DNA from 3 places in the Pontibacillus yanchengensis genome. Region 1 is predicted to be linked to each of the others. Evidence: riboswitches for the same ligand, from Rfam matches in the RefSeq annotation. Region 1 holds a riboswitch; each other region holds the start of a gene.
What was found. A riboswitch is a leader RNA that binds a small molecule or an ion and turns the genes downstream of it on or off. The one in region 1 is predicted to bind cyclic di-GMP.
Positions count from the first base shown of each region.

Region 2: another riboswitch for cyclic di-GMP. It lies ahead of GLW08_RS05990 (response regulator); the one in region 1 lies ahead of GLW08_RS07570 (anti-repressor SinI family protein).
Region 3: another riboswitch for cyclic di-GMP. It lies ahead of GLW08_RS10230 (bifunctional diguanylate cyclase/phosphodiesterase); the one in region 1 lies ahead of GLW08_RS07570 (anti-repressor SinI family protein).

Region 1 is NZ_WMEU01000002.1:79,769-84,061, forward strand. It holds gene GLW08_RS07560 (EcsC family protein) at 84-911, shown strand; gene GLW08_RS07565 (MogA/MoaB family molybdenum cofactor biosynthesis protein) at 911-1,417, shown strand; cyclic di-GMP riboswitch class I at 1,827-1,912, shown strand; gene GLW08_RS07570 (anti-repressor SinI family protein) at 1,935-2,087, shown strand; gene GLW08_RS07575 (helix-turn-helix domain-containing protein) at 2,190-2,555, shown strand; gene GLW08_RS07580 (universal stress protein) at 2,640-3,086, opposite strand; gene GLW08_RS21615 (hypothetical protein) at 3,203-3,361, shown strand; gene GLW08_RS07585 (purine-cytosine permease family protein) at 3,435-4,293, opposite strand, start outside.
Region 2 is NZ_WMEU01000001.1:1,241,475-1,245,767, reverse strand. It holds gene GLW08_RS05995 (CBO0543 family protein) at 1-283, opposite strand, end outside; gene GLW08_RS22070 (hypothetical protein) at 1,310-1,444, opposite strand; gene GLW08_RS05990 (response regulator) at 1,617-1,994, opposite strand; cyclic di-GMP riboswitch class I at 2,048-2,133, opposite strand; gene GLW08_RS05985 (MgtC/SapB family protein) at 3,091-3,555, shown strand; gene GLW08_RS05980 (MFS transporter) at 3,801-4,293, shown strand, end outside.
Region 3 is NZ_WMEU01000003.1:30,616-34,908, reverse strand. It holds gene GLW08_RS10235 (hypothetical protein) at 1-1,399, shown strand, start outside; cyclic di-GMP riboswitch class I at 1,694-1,775, shown strand; gene GLW08_RS10230 (bifunctional diguanylate cyclase/phosphodiesterase) at 1,849-3,696, shown strand; gene GLW08_RS10225 (efflux RND transporter permease subunit) at 3,909-4,293, opposite strand, start outside.

The sequences.
Region 1 (4,293 bases):
CAATAACATCTTCAGTAATGTTCGCAATTTTATGGAAATAAGCTAGAATAAAGATAACAAACATGTGAAGGGGCGGATGTAGCATGAGTGAGGAAAAAGTGTATCAAGATATTCTAAAATGGGAGAACCAATGGAAAGATTATCGAGCTAATGACTTTGAAATGATTTATGAGCAATGGATGAATAAAACCTTCACGAACTTAAATCCAAAAATGAAGAAAAAATTTTTCCACCAAATGGATCAATGGTTCTTTCATACACATGCCTACATACAAGGAACAGCATTTCAAAATGAAGCAAGATTAAGAATTTTAACAAGTGGTCGTATTTTCCGATCAGATATTGATTATTTAGAAGATATGAAAGAATTAACGATTGATCAATTAACATACTTAGCGCATCAACATATCGCAAAAGGCAAGCTATATTCCTTTGCTCAAGGAGGTCTTACAGGCACGGGCGGATATCTTCTTTTAGGGGTGGATTTTCCATTAATGATGATATTAAACCTTCGAGCTGTACAGCTAATTGGTTTAACATTTGGATATGAAGTAAATCATCCTTATGAAATGATGTTGTCATTAAAGATTTTTCATGCAGCTACGTTACCAAAGCGACTGCAAAAAGGGGCCTGGGATGATCTAAAAAAAGAACTTGAACATCATACTTCTCCGTTTATTTATGAAGGTGAGGATGAATTCACAGATGAAACATGGCTAGAACAGCCATTTAAGCAAGGAATGAAATCATTATTTATTCTAACGTTCCGGAAAAAACTCATTCAAGGAATGCCGATTGTTAGTATGGTTATAGGAGCTACATTAAATTATCAATTAACCCGACAAGTGACCGATTTTGCACTACGATTTTATCAATATCGTTATCTTGTTGAGCAAGGAGAGATTGAGTAATGTCCGTTTCAGAACATAAACAACAATCAAAACCATCGATAACTTGTAAAGTGATTACTATTTCTGATACTAGAGACGAGTCCTCTGACAAAAGCGGCCAGCTAATGATGGATTTTTTAACGTCTTCAGGTCATGTTGTTAAGGACTATGAAATTGTAAAAGACCATCAGCAAGCAATCCGAGAATCGATTGAGTTAGGGTGTAGCGATGAGAGAATTGAAGCCGTTCTAACCAATGGTGGTACTGGTATGGCAAAACGTGATGTAACCATTGAGACAGTGGAAGGTATGTTAGACAAGGAAATGGTAGGCTTTGGTGAATTGTTTCGCATGCTAAGCTATACAGAAGATATAGGTTCTGCTGCTATGTTATCAAGAGCCATAGCAGGTGTGCGAAACCAAACAATTTTGTTTTCAACCCCCGGTTCCACTGGAGCGGTTCGTTTAGCAATGGAAAAACTGATTATGCCTGAATTACCCCATGTAGTAAGAGAGTTATCAAAATAAGTTTTAAGTGAAAACCTCGTATTGAGGGGATTATTTTAAATCGAAACTCCAATTATCATAAGAATTGGAGTGTTTGTTATATTGTTATTTCTAATTTAGTCTTGTCTACTTCTTTCTACCAAAGAAGCCTAAAAGTTGTTTATCAAAACCCCCTGCTGACATCACTATTTGGAGAGAGTTAATAATAAGTGTCTATCTCCAATCCAAGAATTACAAGAGAATGGCTATAGGTAAGCAAATTTAATGACAATAAAAGAATAAAATGGGAATTAATTCAAAATTATTGCACACTTTTAATTGACAGAAATTTAAGTTATTTCGACAAAATCATCAAATAAAAATGGATTTTGCTAACAAATTCTAACAATATTTTTGGGACAAGTTTTGTATAGTTAATCTATACTAATCCTTCAGAAAAAGGCAAACTAATTGAAAGGTTAGGACGCAAAGTCACAGGTCTAAGGTGAATTTTACTAAGACGGCTGGTCTACCTGGAAAAATTCAGGTTTGGAGGAGAATGATGAAAACAAATACGGTTACTGATCGAGAAGAGCTTGATAGTGAATGGGTAGAGTTAATCAAACAGGCAAAGGAGCTGGGATTAACCAAAGAAGAAATAAAAGGGTTCTTCTATCGGAAAGAAGATCAAATGGTTGTTTATAAGAAGTGAAGGTATAAGGATTTTGTATTGATTTTTAATATTTTTCAGAACAAGAATGAAACCTTTAATTCAAATATGGTATACTTCATTGCAGGAAGAAGGTGAAGTGCCATGATAGGAGAACAAATTAAGGCTTTACGAAAAGAAAAACAACTATCCTTATCAGAACTAGCAGAACGAGCTGGTGTTGCTAAATCGTATCTTAGTTCTATTGAACGTAACCTACAAAAAAATCCTTCTATTCAATTTCTAGAAAAAATCTCAAAGGTACTGCATGTCCCCCTAGAGCATTTGCTACATAATGACCAACAACGGGAAGAAGGGTCATCATCTTTAGATGAAGATTGGGTAGACTTGGTTAGAGAGGCCCAGGACTCAGGAGTAACGAAAGATCAATTTAAAGAATTTCTTGAGTTTAACAAATGGCGACTCCACCAAGGTGAATACACCCAGGAAAAAAACAATAAATCCAACTGAAAATAAAAATGTACTAACAAAAAACGAAGCTGTATCGGTAACAGCTTCGTTTTTATTATAAGACGACTGAAAAATAACGAACTCCTAGTGAGTATCCGCTCTTACAACTAATACATCACAGCTTGCATATCGAGTGATATGTTCAGAAACACTTCCAATAAAGAAACGTTCTACAGCGTTTAATCCTGTGGCACCACATATAATTAAGTCTGCTTCTAATTTTGGCGCTACTTCTTTTGCGATTTTTACTTTTGGAGACCCATAATCAATATCCACTTGTACTTGCTGAATTCCTGCTTCTTTTGCCTGTTTTTCATACTTGTTTAAGAGCTCCGTTGCATATCCTTCAGCTCGTTCTGCTAAAGAGCGATCGTATGCTTCCACTGTTGCAAAAGCACGTGTATCTACAACATGACAAATAAAGAGATGAGCATCGTTACGTCTAGCGATATCTATTGCTTTTTCAAAAGCATGTTCAGAGGCTTCCGAGCCATCGACTGCAATAACGATACGTTTGTACTCAAATGGCATATGGAATCTCTCCTTTCCTTTTTCTTCATTATAACATTTGAACGCTTTCATTTGGAAAAAGATGTGGCGAAGAATAAGGCTATCTTGTGACATACTAAAAGTGGGAGGTGTTCTATATGGATAAGGAAAACAAGCTAGGTTTACAATTCGACCCTGAAGGGGAAAAGATTGTAGCAGAACAACTTTCTGATAGTTATATGAGTGGAGTAATTGATCAATACGAACAAAACGAAAGAAACAAAAAGGCCAAAAAGGAACCAAAACGTTCTTTTTAACCACGTCTTCACTTGATTGATGAAAGCATAAAGCTCACCCTTCACCTTACACGAGTGAAGGGTGTTTGTTTATTTATAAGGAAGCAAATTTTGTTTTGTTGAATTCAGCTAAAACTCCATAAAGAACTCCGACAATGACAAAGGTAAGAAAGCCAGGAGAAAAGCTTTCTGGTATGACGAAGTAAATTGCTGTCCCGATTAAAACAGAGATAAATGGCAATCGGTACACACTCCCTGTTTCTTGAAGGGATAACAATGATGATGTGGGTATGCTTGCTCGCTTTATCCATAAATAATCAACTACAATGACGGCGGATATAGGAATGATCAGACCTCCAAGAGCCGATATAAATTGCTCAGCTTGATTAACAAGAGTTGGAGTGGCACTTAATACCACACCTAACACACCGAAAATGATTGCGCTTTGAACTCTTGAGAGTTGAGAAAAAGTATTCAAGAGACTATATCCGCCTGTATAAGCATTGCTCATATTAATGGAAAGCATCGAAACCATAGCGGTTAAGGTGATGATTGTTATCATCCATGGAGTGGATGTTACTGCTGTTGAGGAAACATAAGGATTTACATCGTTAAATAAATAAGCCGAACCACTTCCTAAAATAGCAGTTAAGATAAAACCAAAGCTATTCCCCAAAAATAATCCAAGAGCACCTTGATTTGGCGTTTTTGCGTAACGTGTCATGTCTGCTGAAGCACTTACGCCCGATACGTATTGAACAAATGCTAAGCTAGAAAAGAAAGCCATCATCGTAAAGCTACCATGGCCACTTTCTGGTGTAAGCTCTAATAATGAACGATTTGTTTCATTTGTAGTAAAGTAGATATAGAGCATGGTACCTTCGCCAAGTAACAGTAATGGCAGGAAGTAAGAGGTAGCTTTTTTTACTGCCTCAAAGCCGATAATGGCTAAT
Region 2 (4,293 bases), on a different contig from region 1:
ATAGCCCATAATGATACACCCATAGCCCAAACTTCACACCAAGAAAATCAAGGAAGGATGAAAGTAATATAACTAAAAATCCTGAATACAAAAGTCTATCTCTACTTTCTTTTTTGCTTAGTAAGAACCAAACTATCCATGGTGCAGTTGATAATGCTAATCCTGCCCACCAATGAGGTGTGAATAATACGTTTTCATACCAGAACGGTATTTTTGATTTTGCCATGTTAGTGAGTTTTTCATAAAATTCTAGGTTTTTTTCTAAGTATGTTTGTTGATCCATAATAACAACAACTCCATGATTTTATTATTAGTGTTACCAAAAATCATTCCTTTGAAAAGGTTCTTCAATAAAATAGCTTGTGTTTATTAAATAGAGAAAGGCGCTCAGTATATAGACTGAACGCCTTTCATGGAAAATGTCATTGGATTCTTAGTTAGATAGAAATTATACATTGGAATTTCAAGGGGGTGAAGTTAAATAGAGATATATCAAGGCAACAGCTTAGATGTTCTTAAATTATAAAAAAGAAAAAAGCACATAGCTCTTAAGGCCATGTGCTTTGAAGTTTAGTTGGAATGATAGAACAATAATATATACGAAATAATAGAAATTCAAAAATTAATAATTAAGTCGGTTTATTGGTTAAAGCTGTGTGAATTAAATCTATTTCGGAGTCTAGTACTGTCAAATAATTTGAGTCTGTATGGGAGATAGTGTTTCGTAATTCGTTTAATCTGTTTAAGTCTCTTGTTATTATCTCTTGTTCATCATCATTTAACAAGATTTCATTCATAAGAAACTCCTTAATTTAGCCATTTCAATTATTTACCCCAAAATAGCAATTTCGAAACTTTGATATAGATGCAACTAAATAGTGATTAGGTGTAATTAAAAACACGCATGTACATCAATTGAAGAAATGATTGAATTTATGGATAGTAATAAATAAATAGAGGGCTAAGAAATTAAAGCAAAAAAATAGCGCAATGTGCAAATAACACATGCGCTCAAAACATTTAGTGAGGGGAACTTAGCTCTTAAGTTCCAGGAAATTTTATCTTGAAGAGTTTCAAATTAATAATCACTGAATTAGGGGTAGAAACAGCGAAACCCAAATTTCCTGATTTTTCATTATACATTATTTGAATTATATGACAATGGTTATCTTGTTAGGGAGGGTGATTAACAATGAATTTTCCTTACAGAAGGTATTTTATATAAGAACTCAAAGAATTACAGCTTGAGCTTATTAATTAGAGTTAAAAGAGCTCCCCTATTAGGGGGGGAGCTAAACTAAGTATTTTATTAACAATCTGTGTAATACCAAGACTCACATGCATCATATGCCTGTTCGGATTGATTAGCACCTGCATATGATGTTCCAGCGATTAAACCTAGCGCTACAACACCTACTAAACCAAACTTTTTTAGTTTTTCCATGTAGAAAACACCTCCTTAATTTGGATGTGTTTACATTATATGGTTAATATTCAGAAAATTTCAAGTTATAGGAAGAAAACAGGAAATTTGTCGCAAGTCCCTACATTGAATATAAATCATATATAGGACATTTGACTTTCTATGTAGTTCAATCGTCTATTGAATATAGATTTCACTTAACGATGAAGTTCTTTTCTGAAGTTATTTTATCTAAGGACTCAATTAAATGACTAAAGTTCGGTTTCATTATAAAGTCCTTAGCTCCTATTCTGAGAGACTCCGTTACATGGAATTTATGACCTACTGATGAACACATCATCACATTGGCATTAGGATCATCATCTAAAATGTTTCTAAGACAATCGATACCTCCAAGCCATGGCAATGTGATATCTAAAATAACTACTTCCGGTCTGTGTTCCTTATAGAGTGTAGTAGCAGTACAACCATCACTTGCTTCTGCTACAACATAGTAATTTGAGTCATGAAGTAGGCTTTTCAGCCATGACCGCATGAATTTGGAGTCATCAACTAGCATTACGCTATGCATGAAGACATCCCCCTTTTCGCTAAATATTAAGGCAAATTAGGAAATGGGATTCGATGTGCAACCCGGCTACCGTGGTACATAAAACTTTAGGTCCGTGGCTTTGCGTCTTTTACTTTCGTAAAATTTGCCTATGCTAGCATATATCGACAGAATTCTACAATTTTTGATGTGTTATTGAAAAATTTGTTAATAAAAGAGGGATTCTAAAATATACTTCTAATAATCTTCTACAGTCCAACTAATGTGAGTGTGTAATTTATTTGAATTTAATTGTGATTTTAGATCTAGTATTAAGTGGGTGTAATTGGGGAGGAGCAGTAGAAGAAAAATCCTCTCAGCCTAATATAGATACTATAAGTACAACTTGGGTAAACACGCTATATAAAAGAGGGAGGTATTTTGTGAATATAGCTGATGCGTTGGAACAAAAGAGGAGTATTGATTATTTTGAAGGCCTACATGACGCCTATGATTTAAACTTAATATTCGGATAAACAGTCTTTGAAGCTACAACTGATAATGTTTTGTATAATTTTGAAAAATATTATTCCAAGGAAAAAAGTAAACAAGTGGATAATATGCTTAAATCTTTACGAGAAATAACTTATAATGCTAATCAATATGTAAAAGAAAAAGATGATGAGTAAAGGAGAATTCTTTATATCTAGAGAGTTTGTAGAGTTCTTGTTTTGTTATGTGAAGGTGGAGGTTTAATGACACTAAAAAATATTCTAATAACTATTATTATACTTTTAATTTCAAATATATATTTGTTTAATATATATTCCTTTAAAACTTAGATTTTAAGTGGATAGATAATAAAACTATAAAAATTAATGAAGAAACTATTAACATATTTAATGAAACATATTATTACCTTGATGATCCGGATTGAATTTCATTACATCTTTGGCACGTACTAGCGTTTTAAAGCTTGATATTTATTCTCTCTATTTTCCCTACTTTATCTCCTAGGCATTAAAAGACATCTTTTTTTACATTATTTCCTCTTCTTCTTGCATATATATTTTTACATAGGAAGATTATTGTAATCTAATAAAAGTAATTTTAGTATAATGAGAAGGGAGTTGATACTATGGAAACTATTACGTCTTTCTTTATAGAGTATGAAATGTATTTTAAGATTACATTGAGTGCTTTGCTAGGTTTTATGATAGGAATGGATAGAACCTCAAAACATAAACCAGCAGGTATGAAGACTTATACTTATGTGTCTACTGCATGTACTTTGATTACAATTATTTCGATAAATAGTGCATCTTCATTTAGTGAACCATTTAGCGGGAAAGTAATGGACCCTATGAGACTTGCTGCTCAAATAGTATCTGGATTAGGTTTCCTTGGTGCGGGAGTGATATTAAAGGATGGACTAAGAGTTAAAGGACTTACTTCTGCGGCTATGATTCTATTTGTAGGTGGTGTAGGTATAGGTGTAGGAGCTGGATTCTATATGGCAGTTTTATATTCGGTATTCATTACGTTTATTTTTACGAAAACTGCCGGTTATTTTGAAAACCGTGAATTAGTTCGAAATAAATAAATCAAAAAAGACTAATTTTCATGAATATATTCTCGGTTCTGAGATCAAGGTGCAGAACCATTTGTGTAATCTTTTTAGGGGTCTACAATATTGACAATGAACAGCATGTGCAGGTCGCATGCTGTTTTTATTTTCTGTATGTCAATTGAGATTCGTTAACTAATTGACAGGAAAGTAGAATTATATGAAAGTGTGAAATAAATGGAATCATAATGATTTACCAGTTTTTGAGGAGTTCTTTTCATATGCTGCATGTATTAGCTAAGAGAAACATCACCTTTTTTCTTATAGCTAGGTTAGTGCTAGAACTAGCTAAAAAGATTTCGTGGATTGCAATTGCGTGGTTTGTATATCAACTGACTAATTCAGCTTCTGCGATTGGGTTTGTAATTACAGCAGCAACGATATCACCACTGATATCTAGCGTTTTTGCGGGAGTTGTACTGGATCAATTTAATAGAAGAACGTTAATGGTTGTAGAGAATGGATTAAGAGGTATGTTTCTTTTGCTTATTCCCCTTTTATATTGGGGAGATCTATTGATGTTTTCATCAATCGTTATCATAATTTTTCTTAATGGTTTTTTATCTGCTTTTACTGATATAGGAAGTACTACTATATTGCCAGCTTTTGTGGCGAAAGAAGAATTAGAAAGTGCGAATGCAATGTTAGCTATTACGGGTCAATCAGGTTATTTAATAGGACCTGCGATAGGAGGGTTTTTGTCCGGTTTTCTTG
Region 3 (4,293 bases), on a different contig from region 1:
TGAAGACCGCATCCTAACGTTTGATGTGTATGAAGGCCAACGGGAAGCTGGGACGTTTACCCTTACCAAGCGGACCTTATCCAACGATGATGTTGTCTATTTTACAAAATGGGAAAATGGCCAAGATATTGCGACGAGCATGGACATTACCTATCAATTTGAAAATACCGATAAGCTAACGCTGAATCCCACTCCAGTTGATAGCATTCAGCACAAGCACGACCCTACGGTAGGTGTCGACTCCACTACCCTTCCTGTCGGGCTATTACAGGCTGGTAAAAGTGGATCAGCCTGGCTTGGCCGAAGCTATCAATCTACTTCTCTATCGGAAACGTACGAAGATGGTAGCAAAAGTGTGTTGAGGGAAATTGGTGATGAGGTGAATCCATATATGGTGGAAGACGGTAACCTCGTGCAGAACCTTTCCTCCGGCAGGTCTGACATTGCGGAAAGCTGGATGCTATGGTCAGATGAAGACCTTTTTCAAGATGAAGATGTGTTGAAGAATTGGGAGGCTTATACGGCCGAGCATTACATGAGCACGCAGAAGTGGCTAACCCCAGCTGGTTCCTATAAGAAACTCGCGTATTCGATTGAGCCTGGCACGGAGCTAGGATACGGGCGAAGCATTGGTGGATTACCGAATAAATCCGCTTTAGAGCGCTATAAGGAAACAGGCGAGCGTTTTTTTGAAAGCATGACATTGAATTCCGTTGCGATGATTGAAGCGTATCGCGCTGAAAAAGATACAAAGCTATGGAAGACGGAGTACACGAGTACATGGGTCATGGATGACTACGGCATTCACGCACCGTACACCGATACCCGACACAATGAGAAATTGTCGTTATTCTTGATGAAGGCAGCTGATACGTTTGACGTGCCTTCCTTGAAAGAGCAGACGCTTGTGTATGCGGATCATCTTTTAAAGCAAGCTGAAGAAGGCAATACCATTTCATATGGTGGGGATGCCTTTTTAGTAGCGGACTACGACGGCCCAGGAAAAACCAAAACGCCACACGCTTCCTTGAACCACGCATTAGGCGAAGCATACTACTTGCTTCAAGCCTATCAGCAATCAGGAAAGGAATCCTATCTTGAGCTTGCTCATTCGATTCGATTAGCTATTGAAGAGATTGGCATGGATTGGGTACGCGAAGAAGGTGAACATCGCAAGGACGTCTGGTACATGGTGAAAGCTGACCACAGTTTCGCAGGTAATGACTATCAGCTTCTCACCCTTATCGATCTATACAAAAACCAACAAGCCTGGTCGAAGACGAAATACGGCACAAGCGACATGTTTGCTAAACTCATTGATTCCAAAGCAGCATATCTGGAGCGCGCCGATGTCGATGTCGCACAGGCAGTAAGTGAATATGAAAGCATCGCCCAGTAGGGCGATGCTTTTTTTGTGGGGTCAGACCCCCACCGTTGTAGAGCGATAAAGGATTGCAGGATAAGTGACCATGTTATGTAGGTTTGTGAGATATATAGCTTCAAGATTGTACAGTTATCCACACTATATTCTGTAATGCTTTAGAACTGCATCATGGAGGCCATATGGTATCGCATGAAAGTGAGTCTATTACAAAAGACTCACTAAAACTAAAATACATAAGGTTTTTGGTCTGTAGTATAGTATATTATTACTTTTTATATTACAATATTAGTTAATGCAAAATAACGATAAATAAGATAAAGGCAAACTTATTGAAAAATAAGGACGCAAAGCTACGAGCCTAAGGCAATGCTATGGTCGTCGAGTTACCGAATACATTTTTGAGGAAGAGATATATCCTATGTTCGGTAGGTATATCTCTTTTTGTTTATAAGGAGGTAATAAAATTGACTATCATTAAACCTATAATGAAAAGATCAAATGGTGACGACAACGCTCCTTTTTATCATTCGAATGAACCATCCGTTTTTAAAGAAAGTGGTGAAACCAAAATCGTTCAAGATAGTACGGATTGCCAGCATATAAAGCAGCAATTAGCTAATAAAGAGCAAGAAGCAATGATAATTTATAACAACCTTGAAGAAGTTGTTTGGTCTATCGATATTCCCTCCAAGGACGTACTATTTTGTTCTAACGGATTTGAAAAGCTGTATGGTTATACATTGGACTATATCATTAGTGAGCAGGAATATTGGCAAAGTCTTATTCATCCTGATGATAGGAGCAAAATGAAAAGAGCAATCGAGGATTTATTGAAAGGGGAAAAGCTCTTTGTACAATATCGTTATTATCACCCATCTGGAGAAATACGTTGGATTGAAGTGAAATGCTTCCCCATTTTAAATGATCAACATCAGCTAACAAAGCTAGATGGAATCATGTGGGATATTACTGACAAAAAGCATATGGAAGAAAGAAAAGAATATTTAGCTTATCACGATTATTTAACCGACTTACCAAATCGCAGACAGTTTGACTCCCGAATGGATGAGTTAGTAAAGAATCCTCATTCAGTAGAATCATTTGGCCTTTTATTTTTAGATTTAGATCGATTTAAACATATAAATGATATGCTTGGTCATTTTATTGGGGATCAATTGATTAAGGAAATATCCGATCGCTTACGAGAATGCGTTGGGCATCAACACTTTGTAGCTAGAATGGGCGGAGATGAGTTTTCATCTATTTTATATGGGGTAGATGTAGATCAAGCCATAGAAATTGCTGACCAGATTACAAAACAAGTGAGAGAACCCTATTTTATTAAAGGGTATGAATTACATATAACAACCAGTATTGGTATTAGCATGTACCCTTTCGATGGAGAAGAAGCCAATCATATGATTCATAATACGGATGCCGCACTTTATCATGCAAAACACATGGGGAAAAACACGCATCAAATATACACGCCTTCTATGAATATAACCTCCCATAAGGTTTATTACTTAGAAAAAGATATTCGAAAAGCCATTTATCGAGATGAACTTTTTCTTGAATACCAACCTAAAGTCTCATCGAAGACTGGTGAAATAATGGGTGCTGAAGCTTTGATAAGATGGGAGCATTCAGAATGGGGGAGAGTTTCTCCAGGAGAGTTCATTCCTATTGCAGAGGAAAGTGACTTGATTTGTGAAATTGGTAATTGGGTCATCTACCAGGTTTGTCAGCAACTTCATGATTGGAAAAGGAGTGGCATCGATCTTGTACCTATTTCGATTAATGTCTCTCCTAAACAATTACTAAAGGAAAATTTCACTCAAACCATTATGGAGGCATGCAAAATATATAGCATTGATCCCACATCCCTCCATATTGAGATTACAGAAACATCGCTCATTCAATCGTCAATCGTCGTTAATGAAACTCTTACTACATTAAAAGACATAGGTATTACCTTATCATTAGATGACTTCGGGATAGGCTATTCTTCGCTAACTCACATACGACAATTTGATTTAGATGTACTGAAGATTGACAAATCCTTTATTAATAACTTACCTGATCAACAAGAGGACGTTACAATCATTTCTAGTTTAATCACAATGGCTCATGGCCTTGGGTTGAAAATTGTTGCTGAAGGAGTGGAAAAACAAGATCAATTATCCTTCCTACAACAACAGGAATGTGATTATATTCAAGGGTATTTGTTTAGTAAACCTATCTTAGCTAATGAATTTATTACATTACTAAACAAGAATCGTTTGCAGAATAAACATCCTCATTACACATAGAATACGCCCAATAAAAGACAGTACATTTTGAGTTCGCTTTAGTAATGCAACGGCATCTCCCAATATGAACCTGAATTCAAATGTCTAAAAGAGGACAAGACACCATCTGCTTTCACGGTGCCAGCCCCCACCGTTGTAGAGCAGTGGTGTTGGAGCGTAATAAAAAAGGTACTGGCGGTGGCCAGTACCTTTTTTTGTTGTTTGCTTTATCGTTATTCTGTCGATAAGCTTTCGTTTTTCTTTTTGCGGCGGCCGCGTTGGAAGAGGCCTCCGATTTTGCGGGATAGGTCGTCGAAATAGGTGTAGACGACTGGGATTAGGATCAGTGTAAAGAAACTGGATACAGTTAGGCCAAAAATGATGGTGATGGCCATTGGTTGCTGAGCTTCGGCGCCTTGGCCGAGTCCGAGTGCTAGTGGAATCATGCCGAGTACAGTGGTTAATGTCGTCATCAGGATAGGGCGCAGGCGACTTGGGCCGGCTTCGAGGATTGCTTCGTAGCGATCGCTCCCTTTTGACCTGACGATGTTAATGTAATCCACGAGTACAATGGCATTGTTGACGACAATACCGGCGAGCATGATGACCCCGATGACG